One region of the Aliiglaciecola sp. SL4 genome, then DNA from elsewhere that is predicted to be linked to it. Evidence: riboswitches for the same ligand, from Rfam matches in the RefSeq annotation. Region 1 holds a riboswitch; the other holds the start of a gene.
The links. A riboswitch is a leader RNA that binds a small molecule or an ion and turns the genes downstream of it on or off. The one in region 1 is predicted to bind cobalamin.

Region 2: another riboswitch for cobalamin. It lies ahead of AB6T38_RS11400 (ABC transporter ATP-binding protein); the one in region 1 lies ahead of AB6T38_RS18355 (TonB-dependent receptor plug domain-containing protein).

The regions. Positions count from the first base shown of each region.
Region 1 is NZ_JBGOSE010000019.1:37,789-43,048, reverse strand. It holds gene ccoG (cytochrome c oxidase accessory protein CcoG) at 1-1,179, shown strand, start outside; gene AB6T38_RS18360 (serine/threonine protein kinase) at 1,176-2,159, shown strand; cobalamin riboswitch at 2,202-2,428, shown strand; gene AB6T38_RS18355 (TonB-dependent receptor plug domain-containing protein) at 2,498-4,360, shown strand; gene AB6T38_RS18350 (DsbA family protein) at 4,508-5,161, shown strand; gene AB6T38_RS18345 (thiol:disulfide interchange protein DsbA/DsbL) at 5,191-5,260, shown strand, end outside.
Region 2 is NZ_JBGOSE010000006.1:261,225-266,484, reverse strand. It holds gene AB6T38_RS11415 (TRAP transporter substrate-binding protein) at 1-587, opposite strand, end outside; gene AB6T38_RS11410 (TRAP transporter large permease subunit) at 607-1,965, opposite strand; gene AB6T38_RS11405 (TRAP transporter small permease subunit) at 1,965-2,498, opposite strand; cobalamin riboswitch at 2,641-2,770, shown strand; gene AB6T38_RS11400 (ABC transporter ATP-binding protein) at 2,923-3,762, shown strand; gene AB6T38_RS11395 (FecCD family ABC transporter permease) at 3,755-4,783, shown strand; gene AB6T38_RS11390 (cobalamin-binding protein) at 4,786-5,260, shown strand, end outside.

The DNA of each region.
Region 1 (5,260 bases):
ACCTTGTGGCCACAAGATTTAACTCTACTGGCTTGGATTTTAATTATCAGTGCCTTCGCTCTATTTTTTGTCACCACTTTTGCCGGAAGGGTTTGGTGCGGATTTATGTGCCCCCAAACCACATGGACCTTTATTTATATTTGGTTTGAAGAAAAAATTGAGGGCGCTAGAAATAAGCGAATTAAACTAGATCAACGCAAAATGGACTTCGACAAATTTTGGCGAAAATCGTTAAAACATTTTGCTTGGGTAACGGTGGCCTTACTTACGGCACTGACTTTTGTGGGCTACTTCACCCCCATTAACCAATTGTTTATTGACTTTTTCACCTTCGATGTCAGTTTTTGGGCAGGTTTCTCAGTTATCTTTTTTACTGTTTGCACCTACGGAAATGCCGGCTGGATGCGGGAAATTATGTGTACTCACATATGTCCCTACGCTAGATTTCAATCAGCCATGTTTGATAAAGACACTTTTACTGTGGCTTATGATCCTTCCCGTGGCGAGAAGCGTGGACCACGCTCAAGAAAAACCAGTCACGAAGAAATCAAACAAAAAGGCATTGGCGACTGTATAGATTGTAACTTGTGCGTTCAGGTATGTCCCACAGGTATCGATATCCGCAATGGTTTGCAATACGAGTGCATTAACTGCGGTGCCTGTGTTGATGCTTGTAATGGGGTAATGGAAAAAATGAATTACCCTAAAGGATTGATTAGTTTTACTTCTGAACATGAACTAGCCGGAGGTAAGACTAAAATATTTCGACCTAAATTAATTGGGTATGCGGTTGTACTATTTATTATGACCTCCCTCTTAACCTATGAAATTATTGCTAGGGTGCCATTAGAAGTCGACATTATCAGAGATCGCAACTCACTATTTAGAGAAACCAACGACGGTCTTATTGAGAACGTATATACCTTAAAAGTACTGAATAAGTCACAAACTGAACACACGTATAAAATTGACATTGTGGGCTTAGAGGGGAATAAATACATAGGTCCAGACCAAGTCACTGTTGCAGGTGGTGAAGTCTTGAACTTGCCCATAAGTATTGCTATTGACCCTTATGCGTTAAACGAAACTGTAACAGAATTTCAATTTAAGGTTACTTCAATTGATGGCAACAGCGATCCCGTTGAGATGAGCGAAACTAGTAAGTTCATTTATCGATGAATGACTTAAATGCAACCACCTTTGATTTTGCACAACTCGGCCCTGATACCATTTTAGATGCCATTGAGTCTAAAGGATACTTAGTAGACTCAGGCTTATTGGCATTAAACAGTTATGAAAATAGGGTTTATCAGTTTGTTTGTGATGACAAACGACGCTATGTGGCCAAGTTTTACCGTCCTCAGCGCTGGACTCGAGAACAAATTCAAGAAGAGCATGATTTTGCTCAAGAACTGCATGACCGTGAAATCCCTGTAGTTGCTCCCTTACGGACGGAGAACGCATCATTACACAATTATCAGGGGTTTTATTTTGCTATCTTTCCTTCCGTGGGTGGCCGTCAATTTGAGGTTGATAACCTTGATCAACTGGAATGGATGGGACGCTTTATTGGTCGTATCCACCAAGTATCAAAAGGCCAGTCGTTTGCTTACCGACCAACGTTTAGTATTCAGGAGCACTTGCTTGAAGCAACAGCAACCCTGCAGAAAACAGAACTCATTCCGAGCAGCTTGCACACGGCATTTTTCACTATTTTAGAGCAAGTGACAGCGTTAGCTGCTAGCTTATATAAACCCAATTCTTCCATACGTCTTCACGGAGATTGCCATCCTGGCAATATTTTGTGGCGAGACGGTCCGACTTTCGTGGATTTGGATGATTGTAGAATGGGACCCGCCATTCAAGATTTATGGATGATGTTATCTGGTGATACATACCAGCAACGAATACAAATGGATACCCTAGTTGAAGCCTACGAAGAATTTGCTCAATTCGATAGTGGGCAATTAAGTTTAATTGAACCTTTACGCGCAATGCGCATGGTCCATTATATGGCGTGGTTGTCGCGTCGCTGGCAGGATCCCGCCTTTCCTCAAGCGTTCCCTTGGTTTGCAGATGCTAAATATTGGGAACAACAGATTTTAGCCTTAAAAGAACAATATTCCGCCCTCCAAGAACCAAGTCTGACCTTATTTTAATAACAGAAAGCATAAACCCCTATTTTTTTAAGAACAGATGGATATAATGCTCACCTCTTAGGTGCCACCATGGGTGGTTAAACGGGAAGACAGTGCAATTAGAGTAATATCTGATTTATGCTGACGCTGCCCCCGCAACGGTAAACAAGTGATACCAAAAAGTATTGATGATTAATAAGTTACCACTGTTTGAAAGAATGGGAAGGTATTAATCGAGTCTGTTACGACACTTGTAAGCCCGGATACCGGCCTGAGACGCATAGGTTTGTGCACAAAACCACAAACTGTCACTCATATGATCTAGTACTCGGGCGGAGTACTTAACAAGGCTAAACAAAATGCAAAATAAAACTACTCTTATAGGGTTAAGCGTTAGCTTGGCTCTAGCATCTTCCAATCTCTATGCTCAATCAAACTCACCAGAACAACAAGACATTGAAAAGATGACCGTTGTATCTAGCCGAATTCAGTTACCCACTAACCGACTAGCGACCAGTGTTTCTGTGTTAGACGAAAGCGATATTGAAATGCAGACAGCAATCAATGTAACTGAAATTTTGCGTCAAACCCCAAGTGTTGGCGTATCAAATTCAGGCGGTTTAGGTAAGAGTACAGCTGTCAGAATTCGCGGTGAAGAAGCATTCAGAACCAAACTATATATAGATGACGTAGAGCTAAGTGATACATCTTCTCCACAAGTTGCTCCAATTTTTGATGATGTGTTAATTAACCAATTATCTCGAATAGAGATTTTACGTGGTACTCAAGGGCTTTCATACGGGGCTGACGCTGGTGGTATTATCAGTATGTACAGTAAGCAACCAGTAAAAGGGTTTGAGGCCAGTGGCACCTTAGCTGCGGGTACATTTGACACACAAATATTTAATGCTGACATTGCTGCTGGCAACAATAGCGGTGCATTTTTTTTATCGGCTGCAAAAGTCAAAAGTGACGGTTTTAACGCGAAAACTAGCGATGAAAGTGGCGAGAAAGATGGTTATGACAACCAAAGCGTGCACTTTAAAGGTCAATTGACCTTAACGGAAAACATCGCGGCGTCTTTAGTGTTTCGAAATGTCGATGCCGAAAATCAATACGATGGTTGCTACGACAATGCCACTTTCGCGTTAATCAATGCCTGTAGCACTGAAGCTGAACAGCAAACGTTTCGCGGCGCTGTAAGTTATCAAGGGAACAATAGTCAACATCAAGTTGCTTATAATAAAACTGATGTAGATCGAGATTATATCAATAATGGCGAATACGGGTTTAGCAATTCAGGTAGCATCGATAAGTTCGAATACTTAGGTAGCCTAAACTGGAAGCAGCACGACTTCGTCTTTGGCTTGGAAAAAGAAACCCAGGAAATCGATGGCAATGATTTAAGCCGAGATCAGAAAAGTCTATTTGTAGAATGGCTAGGTCAATTCGACAATCAACTGGCATTCAACCTAGGTTACAGATACGACGACAATGATACCTTCGGTAAACATAATAGTGTGCGCTTAGGTGCGGTTAAAGTCGTACCATTTGATTTTGCTGATGTGAAATTTAAAACCACCTATGGCACCGGGTTCCGCGCGCCAAGTATTTATGAACAAAGCTATAACGATGGTCCTTATGCATACGGTGACGCTGCAGGCTTGCAATTGGCTGAAGAAAACAGCGAAGGCTTAGATCTAGGTTTTGTCATCGATACCAAAAATGGATTGAGTGCTGAAATGGTCTTTTTCAAACAGTCCATAGAAAACGAAATTGTTTTCGATTTAGCATCTTATCAAGGGTATTTACAATCTAGCGGAGAAAGTAAATCCAAAGGTATTGAAACTAGCGTAGAACAAGTGTTCGCTAACGGATTAAAAGTATGGGCCAACTACACTTACAACGACGCAGAAGACAGTGCGGGTGAAGCTCGTTTGAGAAGACCCAGGAACAAATTCAATGTTGGAATTAGACACGTTTGGTTAGACGACAAACTCGCTGCAGAGCTAACATTTAGAAGTGTTAGAAATGCGGTGGATATTGCTGGCGTAAAAATAGATGATTACCAAGTAACAAACTTAACGGCTCGCTGGCGAATAGTTGAATCAGTGAGTGTTAAAGCCGGTGTAAATAATCTGTTTGATGACAATTATCAGGAAGTAAATGGCTTTAATACGGCAGGTCAAAACTTTTTTGTGTCAACCACCATTAGCTTGTAGAAAAACTTAAATATACAAAAAACCGCTTCTTGAAGCGGTTTTTTTATGCATTTCATCCGCAGATTATATTCATCTGACTGATTAACTATACCTAATCTTTTACTAGCTATGATAACCTTTAGCAAATTTTTGAAGGAATTGATTGATATGAAAAAACTATCAACTGTATTTGCGTTATTTATACTTTTATCACTGCAAGCCTGCTCTAAAGAGAGCCCATCAGAAGCAACTGCTCCGCCAGCTAAATGGAAGGAAGGCACTCACTACCAAATCATTAGTGACGAGGTTTCAGAAGAGCCCGAAGTACTTGAATTCTTTTCATTCTGGTGTCCACATTGTTTTAATTTTGAACCTATTGTAGAACAGATAAAGCTTAAATTAGATAAAGATGTCACGTTCAAAAAAGTGCATGTAAACTTTATGCGCTTTACTAGCCCAGAAATTCAAGATGCGGCAACAAAAGCCCTACTAATTGGCAGAAGTATGGACAGAGAAGAGGAAATAAATAGCGCCATCTTTAGTTATATTCATTTACAACGTCAACTGATTACCGGTACGCCAGAGTTACGAAACATTTTCTTAGCCAAAGGCGTTGATAACGGCGAGTTCGACAAATTGGAGACTAGTTTCCAAATTAATAATCTGCTTAAACAAAATAACCAAACCATCGAAACCTATCGTCAGCACTTGAGTGGGGTTCCTAACTTTATTGTAAATGGAAAATATCAAGCTACCGTTGCACAAGGTATGACTAGAGACGATATCGCAGATTTAGTTGTTTGGTTATCTAAACAAAGTTAATAACATTACTTTTATAGGATTTTATTTATATGATTTTTAAATTAACGCGCAATTTTTTAATAGCATTTGTATGCGCAGTTCCAGCTTTAGCCATGGCGC
Region 2 (5,260 bases), on a different contig from region 1:
ATACCACCCAATTTTTTAAGAACCTCAGCCCCTAAACCTGGGATACGCATTTTTAAACCTTGCAAATCTTCCACGCTGTTAATTTCTTTTTTAAACCAACCTGCGGTTTGAACACCAGTATTGCCACCAGCAAAAGGAATTAAATTAAATGGTGCATAGAGTTCACGCCACATTTCTAAGCCACCACCATAGTGCAACCAAGCATTAAATTCAGTGGCATTCATGCCAAAGGGGATAGCTGTAAAAATTTGTGCAGCTGGCGCTTTACCTTTCCAATAATAAGAACCTGAATGTCCCATTTCAGCGGCCCCACTGGAAACAGTGTCAAACACTTCAAACCCCGGGACCATTTGGCCCGCACCAAACACTTTAATTTTTAAGCGGCCGTTAGACATGCGCTCAACGTTTTTAGCAAATGTTTCCGGGGCTCTACCTAACCCGGGAAAGTTTTTCGGCCACGAAGTTACTAACTTCCATTCGTAGGTCTGCTCTGAGGCACTGGCACCAGCATCCGAAGACGACTTGCCACCGCAGGCGGTAACAGCAATGATGCTAAAAAGTAATGAGACAAGTTTTAAGGTTTTCATTTCAATAAATCCATAAGGGTCACAACATAGAAGGCAGCCACGTTACCAGATCCGGCCAAATAGCCAAGCCTATTAATAATAGCAATTGAATAATAATAAAGGGTATCACGCCTTTATATATTTGAGTGGTCTGAACATTCGCAGGCGCGACTCCGCGCAAATAGAACAATGCAAAACCAAAAGGTGGCGTCAAAAACGAAGTTTGCAAATTCACCGCAATCATTATACCTAACCAAATAGGATCGACGCCCATAGCTAACAAAACTGGCGCAATGATAGGCACCACAACAAAAGTAATTTCGATAAAATCGAGAATAAAACCGAGTAAAAAGATCACCACCATTACTAGCAACACGGCACTGAATGTGCCTCCGGGTAGCTGTTCAAAAAAGTGCTCAATTAACTCTTCACCACCAAAGCCTCTAAACACTAAGGAAAATATTGAAGCACCAATGAGAATCAGAAACACCATAGAAGTTACTCGAGTGGTGCTTAACATGACTTCTTTTAACTTGTTCCAATCAACTTGTTTTTGCACTAAGCCCAAAATAAGAGCACCTGCAGCTCCCACTCCAGCGGCCTCAGTGGGCGTAGCAAATCCCCCTAAGATAGACCCCAAGACCACAAATATGAGGATAAGTGGCGGTAACAAGGCCCCAGCTAAATTAATGGATACTTTTGATTCACGCTGTTCCTCGCCTATGGTTTTATCAATATGGCGGTGAGCAAACAACACCACATAGAGTAAATACATCCCTACCAAAATCATACCTGGCACTAAGGCACCAATAAATAGATCCCCGACAGAAACCGACTCAGGGGAGAATATCCCCATATTGAGTTGAGCCTGCTGGAATGCGCTTGATAGCACATCACCTAACAAAACCAGTGCAATAGAAGGAGGGATAATCTGCCCTAAGGTACCGGTTGCACAGATCGCCCCAGTAGCAAATGAGGGGGAATACCCTTGTTTTAACATGGTAGGTAATGACAACAAGCCCATGGTAACGACGGTAGCGCCGACGATACCAGTGCTGGCTGCTAACAACATACCAACCAAAACCACAGAAATTGCTAAGCCTGAGTTCAACCTACCAAAGACTTGTCCCATGGCGATTAATAGTCTTTCAGCAACTTTGGATTTTTCTAACATGACGCCCATAAACACGAATAAAGGCACGGCAATCAAAGTTTGGTTGGTAACTATGCCGTAGAGTCGGCTAGGCACAGCATGCAGGTAAGCGGTATCAAAAACGCCAAATAAAGCGCCACCGCCGGCAAATATTAAAGCGGTACCCGCTAAGGTGTACGCAACGGGATAACCCAGTAATAAGGTTAAACAAACAACTAAAAACATTATCAGTGAGAGGTATTCCATTATTTATCCTCTGTAATTGCGTTTTTAGGATGATTCAACCAGACATTAATATTACGAATTAACTCGGAAATCCCTTGCAAAACCATAAGACCGGCGAACAACAGTATGAAGGTTTTAAGTAAAAAGACAGCAGGTAAACCACCAGCTGCCTGTGAGTCTTCCATTATGGCCCAAGAGGATGTCACGTAGTCCCAGCAAATTATTAATATAAACAGATTCACCGGCAGCATAAAAAATAGAGTACCGAAAGTATCGACTTTAGCTTTTTTAACCTTATCAAACCCACTGTAAAAGATGTCGACTCGAACATGTTCGTTAACCCGTAACGTGTGAGCACTGCCCAATAAAAAGACACAGGCGTGCAAATACATAACAGATTCCTGCATCGCAACCCAACCAATATCAAAACCATAACGTAGCACCACAATTAACAATGTGATTAACGCCATAAATAACGTAAACCAGCTTACTAATTTGCAAATATTATCGTTAAAAACGTCAATGGTCCGCGATAGGGATGCGGCGTTAAACATTTCCATACACCTGTCTAATTATTCTATTTGTACGATATTAAACGTTTTTTTCGCAAATAACGCTAGGGCGCAAGCATAAAGATTGCTATATTTTGGCTATATATTAGATTCGGTTTTTCACTTTATTTAGGTAAGGGATAATTTTATTTCCTGCGCATCAAGTGAAACGAAATGGGAATTTGGTGTAAATCCAAAACTGTACCCGCAACTGTAATTGATAGGCAATATTGTCAGTCATGAGTCAGATACCAGCCAGATCTTCAGCTATAACTTTTTTCTAGCGTGCGGGAATTCACGATCGTCTTGGGTAATCATTTCATTGCGAATCCCCCTATTGTCAACAACGTTCATGTCGAATAAATCGGTACGAAGGCGGGCACTCGACTAACAAAAATCTATCGCCGGACTAGAACGACTCAGAAGAATGGAAAAAACTGTCACAACAATGCTCAAACTTAACCATCTTAATTACTATATTGACGAAAAACAGATACTTTCTGATATACAGTTTCAGACAGAAAAAGGGACAATCATTGGGGTTGTGGGACCTAACGGTGCGGGTAAAACCACCTTGTTGAAGTTAATCTCGGGACAGTACCGGTCTGAACAACAGGTATTCTGGCAGACAACCCCAATTGAAAGTTTCACTGCAAGTATCCGAGCGAAACAAATCGCGGTAGTGAACCAGTTCAATAATAGTGTCTTCAATCTCAATTTAGAACAAATAGTTAGTATGGGCTTACTTCCCCATCAGTCTATGTTTTCTAGCGTATCAACTGAGCACAAATCCAGAGTTGCACAAGCAATCGCGGAAGTGGGTTTGACTGAAAAAAGCCACCAACTGTTTAGCTCTTTATCAGGAGGCGAGCAACAACGAGGGCAAATTGCTAGAGCATTGGTGCAAGGAGCAGGGTTATTTGTTTTAGATGAACCCATAAACCATTTAGATGTGTATTATGAGCATCAAATATTATCTTTATTGCGCAAAATAGCGAAGCACAACAAAGTTACTATAGTGATGAGCTTACATGACTTAAATCATGCAGCCGACTATTGCGATAAAATATGCCTGCTTGCCCAAGGGCAGTTGTTAGCCTTCGGCCCACCCAAACAAGTATTGACAGAACAACGCTTGCAACAGGTTTTCAAAACTCCATGCCAAGTAATTGAAAAGCCCAACAATAACAAAATAAGAATCGAATTTTATCCCCCCAACATCGATATTGAAGAGCCCGCAGGTGATATGGGTTTAGCTGATGTCTAAGGGCAAGTGGGGATTTCTAGCCAGTTTTAGCATACTTAGTATCCTAGGAGGTCTATTCTTTGGTGCCGCTGACCTAGATTTACTCAGTGTATTACGCTGTATGGCAAATAGTTGTGAAGCCAATGTTGAAGAGGTTATTTTCTGGCAAGTTCGCTTACCTAGGGTGCTTGTGGGCTTTTTAGTGGGTGCGGGGTTAGCCGTTGCCGGGGCGACTTTGCAAAATGTATATCGTAACCCTTTAGCAGATCCCTATCTATTTGGAGTGGTTTCTGGAGCAGGTCTAGGAGCAAGTATTTCAACCCTATTGTTTAATGGTAGTTTGGCCTCACACTCTTCGATTTTTGCGTACCTAGCTCAAATCCCCTTTACTTATGCGTTACCGCTAGCTGCGTTCCTTGGTGCATTTCTGGCAGTCACTATTGTACAGATTTTGTCTCGAAAACTGTTTGGAAATCGTACCGAACATTTACTTTTGGCAGGCGTGGCGGTGTCATTTATGCTCAGTGCCCTAAGCCACTTTTTATTATTTATGGCGGAACCCTTTGCCGCTAATAAAGTGATATTTTGGTTACTAGGAAGCTTAGCCAATGCGCAAATGTGGTTCGTCTGGATTATGCTTCCAATCGTTACCATTAGTGTTGTTTTACTTTGGCTTTTTGGTCGTCATATGGACGCAATGTTATTAGGTGATGAAAACGCTCAAACCTTAGGGATCAAAGTTGATTCACTGCGTTTACTGGTATTAGTCATTTGCGCCGCACTAACATCCTGCATAGTCGCATATTGTGGTGGTATCGGCTTTGTTGGGTTAATGATACCGCATATTGTTAGAGGCTGGTTTGGAGTAACGAGCAGAAATTTAATTGTCGGCAGTGTGTTAGTTGGCGGTAGTTTTTTAATATGGATCGATGTCATCGCCAGGGTGGTTGTAGAAAATCAAGAAATCCCCATTGGGATTATCACATCAGCCATTGGCAGCTTATTTTTCTTATTTGCCCTGCAAAAAAACCGAGGACGCTAATCTTGTCTGTACCAAAGATCAAAAAGGTGCTGAATTGTTGTCTATTAGGGTTAGCCAGCCTATTGCTGTCAACCGCTAACGCCAAAACGGTACAGAATTTTGAGCAGGTAAAACAAAACGAACGACAAAAGTTTAAAATCATCGCCTTAGCTCCTCATATTGTAGAACTGCTGTTTGACATCGGTGCCGGAGAGCAAATTATTGCCACGGGTTCATATGCCGATTACCCAGAACAAGCCAAAACCTTACCGCGGGTTGGTGATCATAGTCGTTTGCAAATTGAAAAGATTTTGCAGTTAAAACCCGATCTGGTAATTGCATGGAAAAGTGGAAACCCACTTGAGGATTTGGATCGATTACAACAGTTTGGTATTCCAGTGGTTTATTCTGACCCAAAAACCTTAGAAGATGTCGGAAAAGAGTTGCTGATGCTTGGTGATCTAACCGGTAGACAAACTCTAGCAAAGCATCGTGCAG